Regions from separate parts of the Sporosarcina newyorkensis genome, predicted to be linked through region 1. Evidence: riboswitches for the same ligand, from Rfam matches in the RefSeq annotation. Region 1 holds a riboswitch; each other region holds the start of a gene.
The links. A riboswitch is a leader RNA that binds a small molecule or an ion and turns the genes downstream of it on or off. The one in region 1 is predicted to bind S-adenosylmethionine.
Positions count from the first base shown of each region.

Region 2: it holds a riboswitch for S-adenosylmethionine, as region 1 does, so the genes downstream of both, B5D59_RS08280 (O-acetylhomoserine aminocarboxypropyltransferase/cysteine synthase family protein) here and B5D59_RS15855 (bifunctional homocysteine S-methyltransferase/methylenetetrahydrofolate reductase) in region 1, are expected to answer to the same signal.
Region 3: it holds a riboswitch for S-adenosylmethionine, as region 1 does, so the genes downstream of both, metK (methionine adenosyltransferase) here and B5D59_RS15855 (bifunctional homocysteine S-methyltransferase/methylenetetrahydrofolate reductase) in region 1, are expected to answer to the same signal.

Region 1 covers NZ_FUYJ01000010.1:10,474-16,713, forward strand. Annotated here, with positions in the region: gene B5D59_RS15835 (CtsR family transcriptional regulator) at 1-110, opposite strand, end outside; gene bioB (biotin synthase BioB) at 340-1,344, opposite strand; gene B5D59_RS15845 (biotin transporter BioY) at 1,341-1,943, opposite strand; gene B5D59_RS15850 (hypothetical protein) at 2,211-2,408, opposite strand; SAM riboswitch class I at 2,573-2,682, shown strand; gene B5D59_RS15855 (bifunctional homocysteine S-methyltransferase/methylenetetrahydrofolate reductase) at 2,764-4,623, shown strand; gene metH (methionine synthase) at 4,604-6,240, shown strand, end outside.
Region 2 covers NZ_FUYJ01000003.1:335,948-342,187, reverse strand. Annotated here, with positions in the region: gene B5D59_RS08310 (metal-sensitive transcriptional regulator) at 1-18, shown strand, start outside; gene B5D59_RS08305 (DsrE/DsrF/DrsH-like family protein) at 102-581, shown strand; gene B5D59_RS08300 (sulfurtransferase TusA family protein) at 629-1,204, shown strand; gene B5D59_RS08295 (MBL fold metallo-hydrolase) at 1,204-2,325, shown strand; gene B5D59_RS08290 (sulfurtransferase TusA family protein) at 2,749-2,976, shown strand; gene B5D59_RS08285 (sulfite exporter TauE/SafE family protein) at 3,037-3,813, shown strand; SAM riboswitch class I at 3,910-4,016, shown strand; gene B5D59_RS08280 (O-acetylhomoserine aminocarboxypropyltransferase/cysteine synthase family protein) at 4,253-5,545, shown strand; gene B5D59_RS08275 (glycine betaine uptake BCCT transporter) at 5,595-6,240, opposite strand, start outside.
Region 3 covers NZ_FUYJ01000006.1:195,512-201,751, reverse strand. Annotated here, with positions in the region: gene B5D59_RS12755 (hypothetical protein) at 279-593, shown strand; gene B5D59_RS12750 (NUDIX hydrolase) at 641-1,099, shown strand; gene B5D59_RS12745 (alpha/beta hydrolase family protein) at 1,092-1,889, shown strand; gene pckA (phosphoenolpyruvate carboxykinase (ATP)) at 1,937-3,523, opposite strand; SAM riboswitch class I at 3,694-3,813, shown strand; gene metK (methionine adenosyltransferase) at 3,991-5,202, shown strand; gene B5D59_RS12730 (amidase) at 5,311-6,240, shown strand, end outside.

The DNA.
Region 1 (6,240 bases):
CATTGGAATTTCTCGGCGACTTCATTCCGTTTGATTTCAACAGAGGCACTGTCTTCCTTTTCGATAATGGACTTCAAATACCCTTCAATAATGTCAGAAATGTTCCGCATCTCGTCACCTCGTTTCTGCTCGTTCTCTTAGTTGACTTTGACTATCTTTGACTTGATTGTATCGCAGAAAATGCGTGAGATGCAATTGATTTGTTTTAATATGTATGTTTGATTTTTTTGCATGTCTTGCGTTAGGCTGTCTCTCTACATGGAGGATTATTCAAGATCTTTTCATGTTTTTCATTGAACGAAAAAAACCACGCAAGCTGTCTGCGCGGTTAGATCTCTCTTATATAGTCATAGGTTCTTTCTTCAGTGGTTCCAAGTCCACTTCAAAGCCCATATCTTCTAACATTTGTTGGTCTTTGTCGTTTTCCTGACCCGATGTTGTCAAATAGTCACCGATGAAGATAGAGTTTGCAGCATATAAGCCAAGTGGTTGAAGGCTGCGAAGGTTCACTTCGCGTCCACCCGAAATTCGTATTTCTTTTGTTGGATTGATGAAACGAAATAGGCTAAGTACCTTCAAGCAATAGCGCGGATCCAGTTCAGAGGTCCCTTCTAGCGGCGTCCCATCCACGGCGTGCAGGAAGTTGACTGGAATGGAGTCTGCATCGAGTATCCGCAGGCTGTGTGCCATGGAAATGACATCCTCTTTTGTTTCACGCATTCCGACTATTACGCCAGAGCAAGGAGATATTCCCGCTTCCTTTACATGTCCTACTGTGTTTACACGATCATCGTATGTGTGCGATGTAGTGATGCTTTCATGGTGTTCGGCAGAGGTGTTCAAGTTGTGATTGTATCGGTCTACACCTGCTTCTTTCAAGCGTGCGGCTTGTTCTGGCTTCAGAATGCCTAAACATGCACAAACGGTCATTCCTTTATGTTTCTCTTTAATTTGCTTGACGGAATCAATAACGATTTCAAGCTCACTAGCCCGAGGTCCTCGTCCACTTGCCACGATACAATAAGTGCCCGCTTTATTTGCAGCAGCTCGCTCTGCACCTTGTAATATTTCTTCTGATTTCATCATTGCATACTTTTCAACCGGTGCTTTTGACACAATCGACTGGGCACAGTAGCCACAGTTTTCCGGGCACAACCCCGACTTCGTATTGATGATCATATTAAGTTTTACTTTGTTTCCATAGTAATGGGATCGGATCGAGTACGTCGCATGAAGCAGCAACAGCAAATCTTCATCCGGACTATTTAATATTGAAAGCGCTTCCTCATTTGTTAATACGTGACCTTTCAAAACTTGGTCAGCCAGCCTTTGATAGTTCGTCAAAATGTATGCCTCACTTTCAAATGTTTTGAAATTCTAAATGCGAATATTCCCGCCAGTACGGCTAGCACAATATCCTTCGGTAATGGAGGAATCATCCAAAGCCATGCAATTTTGTACGTAAACACCTCTGGCGCCGCAGCCCAAACTTTATAGGCGACATACATCCAGTTCGTACCCAATAAATAGTTGATTGCTGTCGCAACAAGTGATGCAATAATATAAGATGGCAGTGTATTCTTACGCTCCACGATTTTACCTGCTACATAAGCAATCAAGATGAAAGTAACGATAAAACCAAATGTCGGGCTTAAGATTTGGCCAAATCCACCTTGAAACTTAGCAAATACAGGAGCCCCTGCAAGGCCGACCATCATATAGACAGTCATCGACAATGCACCAAGACGGCTACCCAATAACAATCCTGACAAAACAGCGAAAAATGTCTGCAATGTAATAGGTACTCCCCCGACTACTAAAAATGGTATGAAAGAAGTGATATTAGCCCCGATCATCATTAAAGCAGCAAACATTCCACTATATACAATTGACAATGTACTGAATTTACTTTGCGGACGTCCTTCCGAAGCTGTCGTCATCATGACACCTCTTTCTATTTTGAGTTACTATAAAAATAGTAATGGTTGACTCATTAATTGTCAACTAGTTTTTAATTTAAGTTAACTAATAACTTATGGAACATCTTATATGTAAGGAATGACACCCTTTTCTTATCCAATAAGGCAAGAAAGAAACAGACAAGACCCACATCTACCCCTGCTGGCAATTTCTTAGAATGAACAAAATGCTTTCTCTGCAAAAAAAGAACTACCCGGGAAGTCAGATGAACATGACTTCTCGGGCAGCTCCTATTTCTTTTTATCGACTTTGTCTTCTTTTTCTTTCCTGAAAAGAAAAAAAGCAAGTACACCACTTAATGCAGCGGCGCCAAAGGTAATCCAAACACGCGAATCCCACGGTACTTCTTCATAATTATTCTCCAACATAATCCAGGCAAGCGTGCCGACAAGTGCCGCTATCGGAATGGAGTATTTAAAAAACTGCATGATTCCTCACCTTTTCAAGTTACTCCTTTAATTTTACCATGTTTCAGTAAATTTCTCTATGCGCACTCCGGTCTTCAAGAACTTCATCAAACATTCACTTGACGATTACCTACAAAGCCGCTATGATATGGTTAGAATTATCGAAATAATTTAATAAGAATCATATCTTATCAAGAGAAGCAGAGGGACTGGCCCAAAGACGCTTCAGCAACCAGCCGATGGGCAAGGTGCTACTTCCAGCAGTATGCCGAAATGGCACACTGAAAGATGAGAGGGAACTGGTCATTGCGATTACAAAGCCTTCTATTTACTTGAAGGCTTTTTTTGATTAGAGAAAACAAAGGGGGATTTGATGATGTCATTACTGGAGAAACTTCAAACAAATGTCCTGACAGCAGATGGGGCAATGGGAACTATTTTGTATTCATATGGGATCGATTATTGCTATGAGGAATTAAATATAGAGAAACCTGAAATTATAGAGAAAATCCACCACGACTATATCGAGGCGGGAGCTGATATTATTCAGACCAATACATACAGTGCCAATGCAGTGAAATTGGCTCGTTATGGATTGGAAAACCGTGTTACGGAATTCAATAAAGCAGCAATCCAAATTGCAAAGCGGGCTGCTGCACCAGGTGGTCAATTTGTGCTTGGTACCATCGGCGGTTTGCGTGGAATTCGCAAAAGTGATGCATCGCTCGATGAAGTAAAGCAAGTAGTCCTTGAACAGGCCAACGCATTATTGACTGGAGATCCAGACGGACTGTTACTCGAAACGTATTATGATTTCGAAGAATTATCATCCGTCGTTTCAACACTTCGTCAAATCACAGATGTTCCGCTAATTGCGCAAGTCTCCATGCACGATCCTGGAGTTTTGCAAAACGGACTTTCATTGAATGACGCGTTGCATCAACTGGAATCACTAGGTGCAAGTATAGTCGGTGTAAACTGCCGCTTAGGGCCTTACCATACAATCCAAGCTTTTGAAAATGTGAAACTGCCGGAAAATGCATTTTTATCCGCTTATCCGAATGCATCTTTACTGGATGTGGAAGATGGCCGCATTGTCTATGAATCTGAAGCTGAGTACTTCGGGCGAGCTGCAGTATTGCTGCGTGATCAAGGTGTACGGTTAATTGGCGGGTGTTGCGGAACTACTCCTAAACATATTAAAGCAGCGAAAACTCGATTAGCGGGATTGTCTCCTATCACCAAGAAAGTAGTAGAACCAACAAAGCCAATCGTTATTCAGGAAGCCGGCCCGGTAAAACATCAACCGCTCCACGAGAAAGCCAAAACAGAACGTACGGTCATTGTGGAATTGGACACACCACGGCATTTAGAGACAGAAGATTATATTAAAGGTGCCAATTTACTTTACGATGCAGGTGTTGATGCCGTAACGATGGCGGATAACTCATTGGCATCCCCTCGGATCAGCAATATGGCAATGGGTTCCATCATTAAAATGCAGCACAATATCCGCCCTCTTGTCCACTTAACGTGTCGAGATCACAACTTGATCGGGTTACAATCTCATCTAATGGGGCTTGACGCGTTAGGCATCCACGATATTCTGGCTGTAACAGGTGATCCGACGAAAGTTGGTGATTTCCCTGGCGCAACAAGCGTCTACGATGTATCGAGTATGGAACTGCTGCAGTTAATCAAACAGTTGAATGAAGGGATTTCATTCTCCGGTAAACCATTACGTAAAAAAGCGAACTTCTCAGTTTCAGCTGCGTTCAATCCGAATGTCCGTGTATTGGACCGGGCTGTTCAGCGATTGGAGAAAAAGATTGAAGCAGGTGCAGATTATTTCATAACGCAACCTGTCTATACAAAAGAAAAGATTATTGACGTCTATGAGGCTACAAAACATCTAGATACACCTATCTTCATAGGTATTATGCCTTTGACAAATATTCGCAACGCAGAGTTTCTGCATCATGAAGTGCCTGGCATTAAACTATCTGACGAAGTGCTTGAACGGATGCGCGCCTGTGGCGACGACCGAGCAAAAGCCACTGAAACAGGAATTCAGATCGCAAAGGAGCTGATCGATACAGCAGCGCAATACTTTAACGGACTGTATTTGATCACACCATTCCTCCGTTACGACATGACACTTGAGCTACATGACTACATTAAACAAATAGATAAGCAGAAGGAGAGCGAATTATCACATGCAGAGACATCCTATTGAAGAACAACTAGACAAACGAATCCTTATCATTGATGGCGCGATGGGGACGATGCTGCAGGCGGAGGACCTCTCAACAGAAGATTTTGGAGGCGAAGATTACGACGGCTGTAATGAATATTTAAACGTTTTACGACCTGATATCTTGGAGAAGATTCATGATGAGTACCTAGAGGCAGGAGCCGACATCATTTGTACCAACACATTTGGCGGCACTCCCCTTGTTCTAAATGAATTTGCACTAGGACATCGTGCACATGAAATCAATACTAAAGCTGTCGAAATTGCAAAGGCAAGTGCAGCAAAGTATTCCACTGCGGAGTGGCCGCGTTTTGTCGCAGGGGCGATCGGACCGACGACTAAGACTCTTTCTGTCACAGGCGGCATTACATTCGATGAACTTTCTAATGATTTTTACGTGCAGGCGAAAGCATTGGTTGAAGCTGGCAGCGATTTAATCCTCATGGAAACTAGTCAGGATATGCTGAACGTCAAAGCCGGCACGATTGGTATTAAAAAGGCCTTTGAAGAGCTAGGACGCGAAGTACCAATCATGATTTCCGGTACAATCGAACCGATGGGTACAACACTTGCAGGTCAAAGTATCGAAGCATTTTACATTTCCATTGGACACGTCAATCCCCTATCTGTCGGCCTAAACTGTGCGACTGGACCAGAATTCATGACGGATCACTTACGTTCGTTATCTGACCTGGCAACTAGCTATGTGACATGCTATCCGAATGCCGGATTGCCAGATGAAGAAGGTCATTATCATGAGTCTCCAGAATCCCTATCGAAGAAGCTGGAAGGATTTGCAGAAAAAGGCTGGTTGAACATGGTCGGCGGCTGTTGTGGTACGACACCTGAGCACATTCGAGCAATTCGAGAAGCTGTAAAAGACAAAGCACCTCGTCAAATGCCTGAAAAAGAACCTGGTCATGCCGTTTCAGGTATTGAACCTTTGCTATATGATGACACATTGCGTCCTTTATTAATTGGGGAGCGTACAAACGTTATCGGCTCACGGAAGTTTAAGAAGCTAATTATAGAAGAGAAGTTTGAAGAAGCGTCTGAAATTGCACGTGCACAAGTAAAACGCGGTGCGCACGTACTCGATATTTGTCTGGCGAATCCAGATCGTGATGAACTGATCGATATGACGCGTTTTATGAAAGAAGTCGTAAAAAAGGTTAAAGTCCCTCTAGTAATTGACTCAACGGACGAAAATGTCATCGCGGAAGCATTAAAGTATTCCCAAGGAAAAGCGATTATCAACTCGATCAACTTGGAGGACGGCGAAGAACGATTTGACGCAGTTTTGCCTCTCGTGAAAAAATATGGCGCGGCAGTGGTGGTTGGTACCATTGATGAAATCGGAATGGCTGTTACGAGAGAACGCAAACTGGAAATCGCCTTGCGTTCCTATGATCTGCTCGTAAATAAATGGGGAATTGCACCCGAAGATATTATTTTCGATCCGCTTGTATTCCCTGTCGGTACAGGAGATGAGCAGTATATCGGTTCAGCTGTTGAGACAATTGAAGGCATTCGTTTGATTAAGGAAAAGTTACCGCGTACGCTGACCACGCTAGGTGTCAGTAACGTTTCATTCGGCTT
Region 2 (6,240 bases), on a different contig from region 1:
CTTGTAAAGAGTCGCTGATAAAATAAGCTTGACTCTTTTTTTTATAAAGTGTAATATACCCCTATAGGTATATAAAGTTTTGAAAAGAAAGGGATGAGAACATGACAGAACAAAAGAAAACAACAATCGTGCTGTTTAGCGGCGATTATGATAAAGCGATGGCTGCTTATATTATCGCGAATGGAGCGGCTGCATACGATCATGAAGTCACGATCTTCCATACATTTTGGGGATTGAATGCATTGCGAAAAGATGAGCCAATTCAAAGTAAAAAAGGGTTTCTTGAGAAGATGTTTGGTAAAATGATGCCGCGTGGCGCCGATAAAATGGGTCTTTCCCAAATGAATTTCGCTGGGATGGGTCCAAAAATGATTAAACATGTGATGAAGAAGCACCAAGCTATGCCATTACCTGAGCTGATTGACCTGGCCATAGAACAAGACATTAAATTGATCGCCTGCACGATGACGATGGATTTGCTTGGTCTCAGTCAGAAAGAATTATTGGAAGATGTGGATTATGGTGGTGTAGCTGCTTATTTAGGTGAAGCACAAGATGGCCAGGTAAATTTATTTATTTAATAAATTTTTTCAAATTAATATACCCCATGGTGTATAGGAGGAATACTATGATACAAACAGACAGAATGTTGGACGCGAAAGGTCTAGCTTGTCCGATGCCGATCGTCAGGACGAGAAAAGCGATGAAAGACATGTTAGAAGGGCAAGTGCTTGAAGTGCAGTCCACCGATCCGGGCACAGTTGCTGATCTGCAGGCATGGGCGAAAAGTGCAGGGCATCACTATGTGGGAAATGTACAGGAAGCGGATGTCTGGCATCACTACGTTAGAAAAGCAGACAATGGCGAACTGCAGGAGAAAAAGTACCCGGTTACGATTATGAATGAGCAGCTTGCGGATAAATTGCGAGAGCCGAATACTGTTCTCTTGGATGTGAGGGAGCCTACTGAGTACGCCTTCAGCCATATACCCGGCGCCCTATCCGTCCCGCTTGGACAACTAGAAGAGAAAGCTGCGTATTTCGATAAGAATCAAAATATATTTGTGATTTGCCGTACAGGAAACCGAAGCGACATGGCTTGCCAGACGCTTTCGGAAGCTGGTTTTGAGTTTGTTACAAACGTGGTTCCCGGCATGTCGGGATGGAATGGAGATACAGAAAATACAACAGGGGGTACGAAATAATGAGAGCCATTCAAGCAAGTGAAGTCGCTAAAAAAGTGATTCGTGAAGAACCGTTATTTATTCTCGATGTACGTAATGAAGATGCGTTTAAGGATTGGAAGATTGATGGGAAGCAAGTACGCCATATGAACGTCCCTTATTTTGAATTGTTGGATGGTATTGAAGAAATTGAGGATTCACTTCCGAAAGATCAGGAAATACTTGTAGTGTGTGCGAAAGAAGGATCTTCCATCATGGTGGCGGACATGCTCGATGAGGAAGGGTATTCCGTTGCGTATTTGCAAGGCGGAATGAAAGCTTGGAGCGAGCATTTAGAGCCGGTGAAAGTTGGAGATTTGAAGTCTGGAGGAGAGCTTTATCAATTCGTAAGAATCGGTAAGGGCTGCCTGTCCTACATGGTCACTTCCGATGGAGAAGCGGCAGTCGTGGATGCTACGCGTATGACGAATGTATTTTCGGAATTTGCTGATCAGCTTGGAGTTAAAATTACACATGTCTTGGACACCCATTTGCATGCAGACCATATTTCCGGTGGTCGCAAGTTGGCGGAAGCAGCGGGTGCAACATACTGGTTGCCGCCGAAAGACGCAGAAGAAGTGACATTCAATTTCGCAGCATTGGAAGAGGAGGCTTCTATCCAGATCGGTAAAACGAAAATTGATATCCAGCCGCTATATTCACCTGGACATACAATTGGTTCTACTTCATTTATTGTGGATGACAGCTATTTGATGACAGGGGATATTTTATTCATCGATTCGATTGGCCGTCCTGATTTGGCAGGGTTGGCAGAGGATTGGGTAGGTGATTTACGTGAATCATTATACAGCCGTTACCAAGAGTTATCCGAAGAACTGATCGTACTTCCAGCGCATTTCATGATTATGGATGAGCTGAATGACGACGGTAGTGTTGCAGAGAAGCTAGGCGTGTTATATGAACGAAATCATGGCTTGAATATCGAGGATGAGGAGCAATTCAGGGAATTGGTGACAGGCAATCTACCGCCACAGCCAAATGCGTATCAAGAAATCCGCCAGACAAATATGGGCAAGGTCCAACCGGATGAAGAAACACAACGCGAAATGGAAATCGGACCGAATCGCTGTGCGGTGAGATAAGGTGTTGTAATCGAACCCACTTCGGCGCTTGCGGATGGCTCCCGCAATGTGCCGTTCTGGAAGAACGCCTGCCTGTCACATCGCTCCGTATACCCGCTTGTGAGGCGCCTACTTTTTTTGAGTGGGGGTTAACCGATGTGTTTTTCTAGCAAGACCATTTCAGACTAGACATCAGACTCGGAATTGCCTACTTTAAACACAACATAATGATACCTACCCATTCCAGCGAAGCCGCAACTGCGGGGTCGGCCGTTGCCATGAGACTGCTAGCATGAACTTCGCTAGCTGGCTCGTGGCGTAAGGCAATTCCCTAGCGGCACAGCGGTGCCAGTGAACTTTACTCTGCCAATGGAAGTCGAGCGACGGGACAACAAACTGTAATTTTATTTTCAATTAAAAACGATTCAAAAGGAGAAGATACAAATGAACACGACAAAATTTTTAGATGCTAAAGGATTGGCTTGCCCAATGCCGATCGTACGGACAAAAAAAGCGATGAAAGAACTAGAAGCAGGGGATATCCTTGAAATTCATGCAACGGACAAAGGATCTGTAGCAGATTTGACAGCTTGGGCCGCATCAGGAAATCACAAGGTAGTGGACCAGCAACAAGAGTCCGATGTCTTTAAATTTTGGATTCAAAAAGGATAAACTAAGCAAAGAGGGTGTTCCATTGCCCTCTTTCATTAGGAAGGAGGGAGAGAGAACATCATGAGTTTTACATTTATCATCACCATCTTCCTCATTGGATTTGTCGGCTCATTCCTTTCCGGCATGATGGGAATTGGCGGTGCCATCGTCAAATATCCAATGTTACTTTTCATTCCTGCATTACTTGGTTTTGAAGCTTTTTCATCGCATGACGTCTCGGGTATTACGGCAGTTGAAGTATTCTTTGCTTCTCTCTCAGGTGTCTTTGCTTATCGCAAGAGCAATCTAATCTTGAAGCCACTTGTGTTGTATATGGGAATCAGCGTATTGATCGGCAGTGTAATCGGAGGGGCAGGTTCCAGTCTGCTGTCGGAAGCAACCGTTAACATTGTATATGGTGTATTGGCCGTGCTGGCAGCCGTGATGATGTTCATTCCGCAAAAAGGTCTTGATAACATCCCCGTGGAAGAAATTGCGTTCAATAAATGGATAGCCACAGGAACTGCATTGCTAGTTGGGTTGGCTGCAGGAATTGTAGGGGCAGGAGGGGCGTTTATCCTCGTACCGATCATGCTTGTTGTATTAAAAATTCCTACACGGGTCACGATAGCCACTTCGCTAGCAATCACTTTATTGTCTTCAATCGGTTCGGCGTCAGGAAAACTCTTCACAGGGCAAGTTCCCTATGAACCGGCGCTTGTCATGATTATTGCGAGCGTGCTGGCGGCCCCGCTTGGAGTGAAGGTAAGTCGCAAAGTCAATACGAAAGTGTTGCAAGGAATTCTCGCTGTATTGATCATGGGCTCTGCAGTGAAAATTTGGTGGGATATTTTTTAGAAATCACAATGATTTCTAAACATTCTACTAATAACCCTTGCATTTAGTTGGTATTGGCTTTATACTATTTTTCAAGATGGAAAACGAATAGACAAACTCTTATCAAGAGCGGCGGAGGGATTAGGCCCTATGATGCCCGGCAACCGGCTAGTTATGCAAAGGTGCTACTTCCTACAAACTGTTGACAGTTTGGAAGATAAGAGAGGTATGAGCGAAAGCAAAGCCCTCTTCTTATTTTTAGGAAGAGGGTTTCTTTGTATACTCACTAGGCTCATTGTCTAGCTGCAGAGGGCAGCTGCTCGGGACGTTTCGGTCTTTTCGAAAAAGGGGGAGAGCACCCTTTTACGATAAGCCCTCCAACGTCTGTCACGACAAAACGCCCTCTTCTGCTTTTCAGTATTCCATCAGGTAGACTAATAAATTCGGAGGGGAAATAGTTATGACTAAATTTCAGCCAGAAACTGTTTTATTGCACGGAGGACAGCAGCCAGATCCTGTAACCGGTTCACGTGCTGTGCCGATTCATCGTACGACTTCATATGTTTTCAGAGATACAGAGCATGCACAGAATTTATTTGCTTTGCAAGAAGCAGGCAATATCTATACACGTATTACTAACCCGACTGTCGCAGTTTTTGAGGAGCGTGTGGCGCAGATCGAAGGTGGATCTGCAGCAGTAGGGCTATCATCCGGAATGGCGGCAATCGCATTTTCGATCCTGAACATTGCGGGCGCGGGAGATGAAATTGTGGCGGCCAGCAATCTGTATGGCGGCACGTACAATTTATTCGCTGTGACACTGCCGCGCTATGGCATCACGGTGAAGTTCGTGGATGCATCTGATCCGAAAAACTTTGAAGCGGCAATTACAGATAAGACGAAGGCGTTATTCGCAGAGACGATCGGTAATCCGAGCCTGCAAGTCCTTGATGTAGAAGCGGTAGCGAAAGTCGCGCATGACAACGGTATTCCATTGTTGGTGGATAACACGTTCCCGTCTCCATATGGCTCCAATCCGATTGAGTTCGGAGCAGACGTAGTCATTCACTCCGCAACGAAATGGATTGGCGGGCACGGCACGACGATTGGAGGCGTGGCGGTCGATGCAGGGAAATTTGATTGGACTCAAGGAAAATTCCCAGGGTTCACAGAACCGGATGAATCGTATCATGGGTTGAGATATGGCATCGATACGGCAGGGGCTGCATTCGCAACGAAGCTGCGCGTTCAATTATTGCGTGATTTCGGACCTTGCTTGGCGCCGGACAGTGCATTTAATTTATTGCAGGGGCTTGAGACGCTTCATTTGCGTGTGCCTCGCCATAATGAAAACGCACAGAAAGTCGCAGCATTCTTGAAGGGACATCCGGCAGTGGACTGGGTGACGTATACGGGTCTTGAAGAACACCCGACGTATGAGTTGGCGCAAAAACACTTGAAGCACGGCTATGGTTCCATTATTGTTTTCGGCATTAAAGGTGGCCGGGATGCAGGTCGTAAAGTGATTGATAATGTGGAAATCTGGTCGCATGTAGCAAATGTTGGCGACGCGAAGTCGTTGATCATTCATCCGGCATCTACTACGCACCAGCAGTTATCTGCAGAAGATCTGAAGAATTCGGGTGTGACTGAAGAGTTGATTCGCCTGTCTGTCGGGTTGGAATCAGCAGATGATATTATTGCAGATTTAAAACAAGCGATTGAGAAAGCGGTCGAAAAGGCTGTTCATTAATTAATAGATAAAAGCAAAAAAGTCACCGAGTCCGGTGACTTTTTTGTATTTACCGACGTTTCACTTTCCTTCGTTCTTCTTTCAATGACATGAACAACGAAGTGACCATCATGATCAAGATAACGGAAAACGGCAGGGCGGCGATGATAACTACATTTTGCAGCGCATCCAATCCACCGACAAACAATAAAATAACAGCGATCGAGGACTGAATCACTCCCCATACCACCTTTAAATTATTAGGTGGTGTCAGCGATCCGTAAGATGACTGCATACCGAGTACGAAGGTAGCTGAATCTGCAGAAGTGATGAAAAATGAAATGATAAGCAAAATGGCGATCATGGATATTATAGAAGACCACGGCATGCCGCTGAACATCTCAAAAATTGTCAGCTCAGTTGCAGTGGAAGCTAAATCAATAATCCCGGCCTTTTGTGTTTCAATTGCTGTAGTACCAAATGCAGAAAACCAGATCATACTTAACACGGTTGGTACGACGAGTAAACCGATCATAAACTCCCGGATCGTTCTCCCTTTCGAAACCCGGGCAATGAACATACCGACAAATGGCGACCAAGCGATCCACCAAGCCCAATAAAATATTGTCCAATCATTAAGCCATGCACGATTCCCAACATCAAGAGGGGCAGTACGGAAACTCATGCGAACAAGATGCTCTAAATACCCACCGATC
Region 3 (6,240 bases), on a different contig from region 1:
TTTGTTTTTTTGTCTAGGATTTTGAGGATCGAAGTAAGAAGCACCTCTTTATTATTTTTATATAATATTTTCAAATCTATATTTCAATGAGACTTCCAGGGGATAGCGCGTAAGAAGGAGGATCACCGCATGCCCCACGGAAAGCGTACTGGCTGAAGCGCAATTCCCGGTGTAGAAAGCTGGAATTACCTTAGGCAAAAACACATCATTCGCCTTTAAAATTAGAATATTTTTTTCGGTTATAGCCATGCTACCTAAAAAAAGAAAGTAGGATGGTTATGAGCGAACAAAAATACACGATGTATGTCTCCGTCACCAATCAGCAAGTCCTAATCGATCCGCACGCCTCCCCGTGGGAATATAAAGTAGAGGTCTCAAAAGAAGCATACCCTGTTTTTGAACGATTATTTGCCCAAATGGACCGCTTGGAGTTCCGCAACTTTCTGCGCTCTCATCTGCCATATATACCTTACCACTATGACCGCGACAACCACGATATCGATCGGCGGATGATGAAAGTCTATGCCTTAATTCATGAATACACGGACGATGAATCCAAACGCTTTATTGAGAAGCTGCCCTTCTTTCGTTGATTCGGCACACGTCTTTCCGCTACACTATAGGAAAGGACGTGAGCCATATGCTAAAGTTTGAAGACTTAAAAGGTGCCAACGTTGAACTGACATTTGGGCCGAATCAACACCGGATTGAATCACGCCATGTACTCGTTGTGATCAAACATAATGATCGGTGGCTACTGACAAAACATCGAATTCGCGGAATTGAGTTTCCAGGAGGAAAAGCGGAGGCAGGCGAGATGATTGAACAAGCCGCCATTCGAGAAACATTGGAAGAAACCGGCGTGACGATTGATAATGTACACTCCTTTGCAGAATACGTTGTCTTTACCGATCCGCCTTTCTGCAAAGCTGTTTTCACAGGAAATGTCGTTCATGTCGAGCGAGACTATACGTTACTTGAGACAGAAGGCGCTGTCTGGATGACAGACGCGGAGCTTGCCGCCTGCACGGAGCTTAGCTTCCATATGAAAGACCGCGGCATGGGAGAGCTCAGGAAGTGGGTGGAAGCGAATGACTGAACGCACTGACGGGGATATTATCAAGCGTAAGGAGTATCCATCGCCGAATCCTCGTGTGAGGTTGGAAGAGGTAACGTATTGGTCTGACGGCTTGCAGGTTAAAGGACTGCTCGCTACACCGACAGCTGAAGGGCGTTATGATGGCTTGCTGTATTTACGGGGTGGAATCCAACATGTTGGAATGGTACGACCCGCCCGCATTGCACAGTTTGCTTCACACGGTTTGGTCGTGTTTGCTCCTTATTATAGGGGCAACCGAGGGGGCGAGGGGAAGGACGAGTTTGCAGGAGAGGACCGCAATGATGCGGTTGCCGGAGTGGAAGTACTGAAACAGCAAGCGTCTGTCGATTCAGAACGGATTCATCTCTTTTCTTTCTCTCGAGGGGGCATTATGGCATTATGGACCGCCATATTACGTGAGGATTTAACATCGATGGTGACGTGGGCAGGAGTGTCTGATGTCGTGTTCACTTATAAAGAACGTGAAGATATGCGGCGAATGATGAAGAGGGTAATTGGAGGCACACCAAATAATATGCCGGATGCCTATCGTGAGCGGACCGCTTTGTTCCGCGTGCACGATATTGAAATACCTACTTTGATCATCCATGGAACGGCGGACACAAATGTTTCATTTGAGCAAGCACTGTTACTAGAAAATGCGCTGCGCGATGCCAATAAAGAATACGAAACATGGTATTTAGAAGGATTTACCCATTACATTCCGCCCGAGATGAACCGCAAACTAGTGAAAGAAGCAGTGGATTGGATGAAAAGCAAAAGCCGATAATCAAAAAAATCCTTGCAGAAATACTCTGCAAGGATTTTTTAAATAAATTATGCGATCGGGCCGCCTTTGATTGCGATCTCTTCAGAAACATGGTTGAATTTCTTGAAGTTTTCACGGAAAGCTGCTGCAAGACGCTTCGCTTCTGCATCATATTCTTCAGGATTTTCCCAAGCGTAACGTGGGTGTAACACATTGCTTGGCACGCCTTCGATTTCAAGAGGCATTTCGAGTCCAAAGATTTCATTTGTCTTAGTCTCTACATTATCCAACTTACCGGCAATTGCCGCGCGAACCATAGTTCGTGTGTAACCTAAGTTCATACGAGAACCGACACCGAATATTCCGCCGGTCCAGCCAGTATTAACCAAGAACACTTTTGCGCCGTGTTCGTCAATTTTCTTACCAAGCATCTCTGCATACGTTGCAGCCGGAAGAGGTAAGAACGGTGAACCGAAGCAAGTAGAGAATGTTGGTTCTGGAGCAGTGATTCCACGCTCCGTACCTGCCAATTTCGATGTGAAGCCACTTAAGAAGTGGTACATTGCCTGTTCTTTTGTCAGAATCGAGATTGGAGGCAATACGCCGGAAGCATCAGCCGTTAAGAAGATGATGTTTTTCGGATGACCCGCAATAGACGGTGTCACAATATTTTCGATATTTTCAATCGGGTAAGCAGCCCGTGTATTTTCAGTTAATGAATTGTCATCATAATCCGGTATACGTGTATCTTCGTCCAATACAACGTTTTCCAACACGGAACCGAAACGGATCGCGCCAAAGATTTCAGGTTCTTTTTCTTCAGAAAGGTTGATACATTTCGCGTAGCATCCGCCTTCGATATTGAATACACCGTTATCAGACCAGCCGTGCTCGTCGTCACCGATCAACTTGCGGTCAGCGTCTGCGGAAAGTGTTGTTTTACCTGTTCCTGAAAGACCGAAGAACAGTGCCACATCGCCGTCTTCTCCAACGTTAGCTGAACAGTGCATCGATAGGATGCCTTGTTCTGGAAGCAAGAAATTCATCGCAGAGAAAATAGATTTTTTCATTTCTCCTGCGTACTCTGTTCCGCCGATCAAGACAATTCGTTTTTCAAGGGACATGATGATGAATGTCTCTGAATTTGTGCCATCCACTTCTGGATCCGCTTTGAAAGAAGGGGCAGCCAAGATTGTGAATTGCGCTTCGTGTGACTGTAGTTCTTCTGCAGTTGGACGGATGAATAATTGGTGAACAAACTGGTTTTGCCAAGCCAATTCATTGACAACTTGTATGGATAACTGAGAGTCTTTATCTGCACCTGCGTATCCTTTGAAAACGAAGAGTTCATCCTTTTGCTTCAAATGATCGATGACTTTCGTGTATAATGAATCAAATACGTCAGGGGAGATTGGCTTGTTGACGCTTCCCCAATCTACTTTATCTTTGGACACTGCATCTTCGACGATAAATTTATCCTTCGGAGAGCGTCCAGTATATTTACCTGTGCGTGCTGCTAGAGCGCCATCTGCTGAGAGTTCGGCTTCTCCTTTAGCGACTGCCTTTTCGGTTAATTCTGCCACAGACGCTTGGATCGTCACGTTGCTTCCTGATAGAAGACTTTTTAAACTATCATCAATTTTTGCAGATATCATATTTACATACCGTCCTTTGCGTAGTCGTTTTATTTGAGTAGAACATCTTAATTCGTAAATAGTATAACACATTAAGAATAATAATCTATACTAATTAAAAACTCAAGTGATTTGAGATAAAAAAATTGACAAAATCACAACTTTTTTATACTATGTGACATGAACGGATACTCTTATCCCGAGTTGGTGGAGGGTACAGGCCCTATGAAACCCGGCAACCTGCAAAAGACAGTAGTCTAGCGCGAAGGTGCCAAACCTGAAGCAAGGTTAAATTCCTTGGACGATAAGAGTGAAAGGTGCTGCGCGTGAAATTTTGCCTTTTACTCATTGCTAGAAAGTGAGTAGGGGGCTTTTTATATTGTCTAGCCCTGAATCCTTATGGTATATGATTGACGTCAATTCAGGCGTGGAGCTTTACCAGGGACTTAAGAGAGTACCGTATCATGTTGATTGAGGGGGAAACAAAAATGACAAACCGTCGACTGTTTACATCAGAATCAGTTACTGAAGGCCATCCTGACAAGATGTGCGACCAAATATCGGATGCGATTTTGGATGCGATATTAAAGGAAGATGCGAATGCCCGTGTGGCATGTGAAACGAGTATTACGACAGGACTCGTATTGGTAATGGGTGAAATCACTACCACTACCTACGTAGATATCCCAAGAGTAGTTCGTGATACTGTGAAAGAAATTGGGTACACACGTGCGAAATACGGTTTCGATTATGAAACTTCTGCTGTTTTAACTTCTATTGATGAGCAATCACCTGAAATTGCCGCGAGTGTCAACGTTGCGCTCGAAGCTCGTGAAGGCTCTATGACAGACGAAGAACTGGATGCCATCGGAGCGGGTGACCAAGGATTGATGTTTGGTTACGCTTGTAATGAAACACCTGAATTAATGCCGCTTCCGATCAGTCTTTCCCACAAGCTGGCATTCCGACTTGCGCAAGCGCGTAAAGAAGAGTTGATTTCTTACCTGCGTCCTGATGGTAAAACGCAAGTAACTGTAGAGTATGACGAAGACAACAAACCTGTGCGGATTGATACGATTGTTATTTCGACACAGCATCATCCGGAAGCGACAATGGAACAAATCGAGAAGGATATTAAAGAAGTAGTAATCGACGCGGTCGTACCTGCTCACCTATTGGACGAACAGACGAAATACTTCATTAATCCGACAGGAAGTTTTGTTGTGGGTGGTCCTCAGGGAGATGCGGGACTCACTGGAAGAAAAATCATCGTGGATACATATGGCGGATATTCTCGTCATGGCGGCGGTGCATTTTCTGGTAAAGATGCAACAAAAGTTGATCGTTCTGCTTCCTATGCTGCACGCTATGTTGCGAAAAATATTGTGGCGGCAGGATTGGCAGAGCATTGTGAAGTACAACTTGCCTATGCAATCGGTGTGGCAAGCCCGGTATCCATTTCAATTAATACATTCGATACAGGCCGTCTATCCGAAGCACTCTTAGTCGAATTTGTTCGCGAGTTGTTTGATCTGCGACCTGCAGGCATCATTAAAATGCTTGATCTTCGTCGTCCGATCTATCAACAAACGGCTGCATACGGTCATTTTGGCCGTACGGATATTGATTTGCCGTGGGAGAAAACGGATAAGGCAGATGCATTATTAGAATTAGCAATTAAAAATGATGTGAAACAATAAAAAAGATAGTTGAAGGCAGAAAGAGGGATTAATATCCTTCTTCCTGCCTTTTTTTTATAGTATAATATAAAATAAAGAACATTCAGAAATTGGGAAAGGGGAAATTTATTGACTACACTACAACATACATCTGTGCTCGATATGGATGCTGTGCAATTGAAAGCGGAGTTAGATAGCGGGCAGATTACTTCACGTCAAGCGACGGAGGCTTATATTGCACAATGTCAGGCAACCAATCCAGCTGTGAACTTTTTAGTGGAAGAGCGATTTACTAAGGCGTTGGCCGAAGCGGATCAAGCAGACAAAGAACGGAATACAATGAAGATGACAGGGAAATTATTTGGCGTACCTATTAGTATGAAGGAATCATTCGATGTGGCTGGGATGCAGACGACAGGCGGATTGCCGTATCGTAAGGGACAGATGCAAACGACAGACGCGGAAATTGTCCGTCGATTAAAAGCGGAAGGCGCCATCCTGATCGGCAAGACAAATACACCGGCACTCTGTTTTTGTCAGGAGACCGACAATGCATTGTATGGCCGCACCAACAATCCCTACGACCTCTCTAGGACAGTAGGCGGCTCGAGTGGCGGAGAAGGTGCGGCGATTGCTCTAGGGGCGGCTGCAGCGGGAATAGGTTCAGATATCGGAGGATCCATCCGTTTCCCAAGTCATTTTACTGGGGTCATTGGCTTCAAATCAGGAAATTCGCAAGTTTCATCAATCGGCAGCTATCCTGCCGAAGAGCATCCATTACAGCAAAGAATGCTTGGAATCGGGCCGATGACAAAATCGGTACGGGATGCAAAACTGCTTTACAGCATCATTGCGGATGAACTACCTATGGAAAATGAGTTGAATCAATATACTGTAACGTTCTTGCCCGATATGAAGCTGCCGCTATCTAAGGAGACAGAAGGCTTCTTACAGGCGATCAAAGGATTTCTGTCGACAGAATTTCCTATTAGAGAGGACATACCTCCTCATTTTCAAGAATCAGCGGAATTATGGCAAGAGATCATGTCCATTGACGGC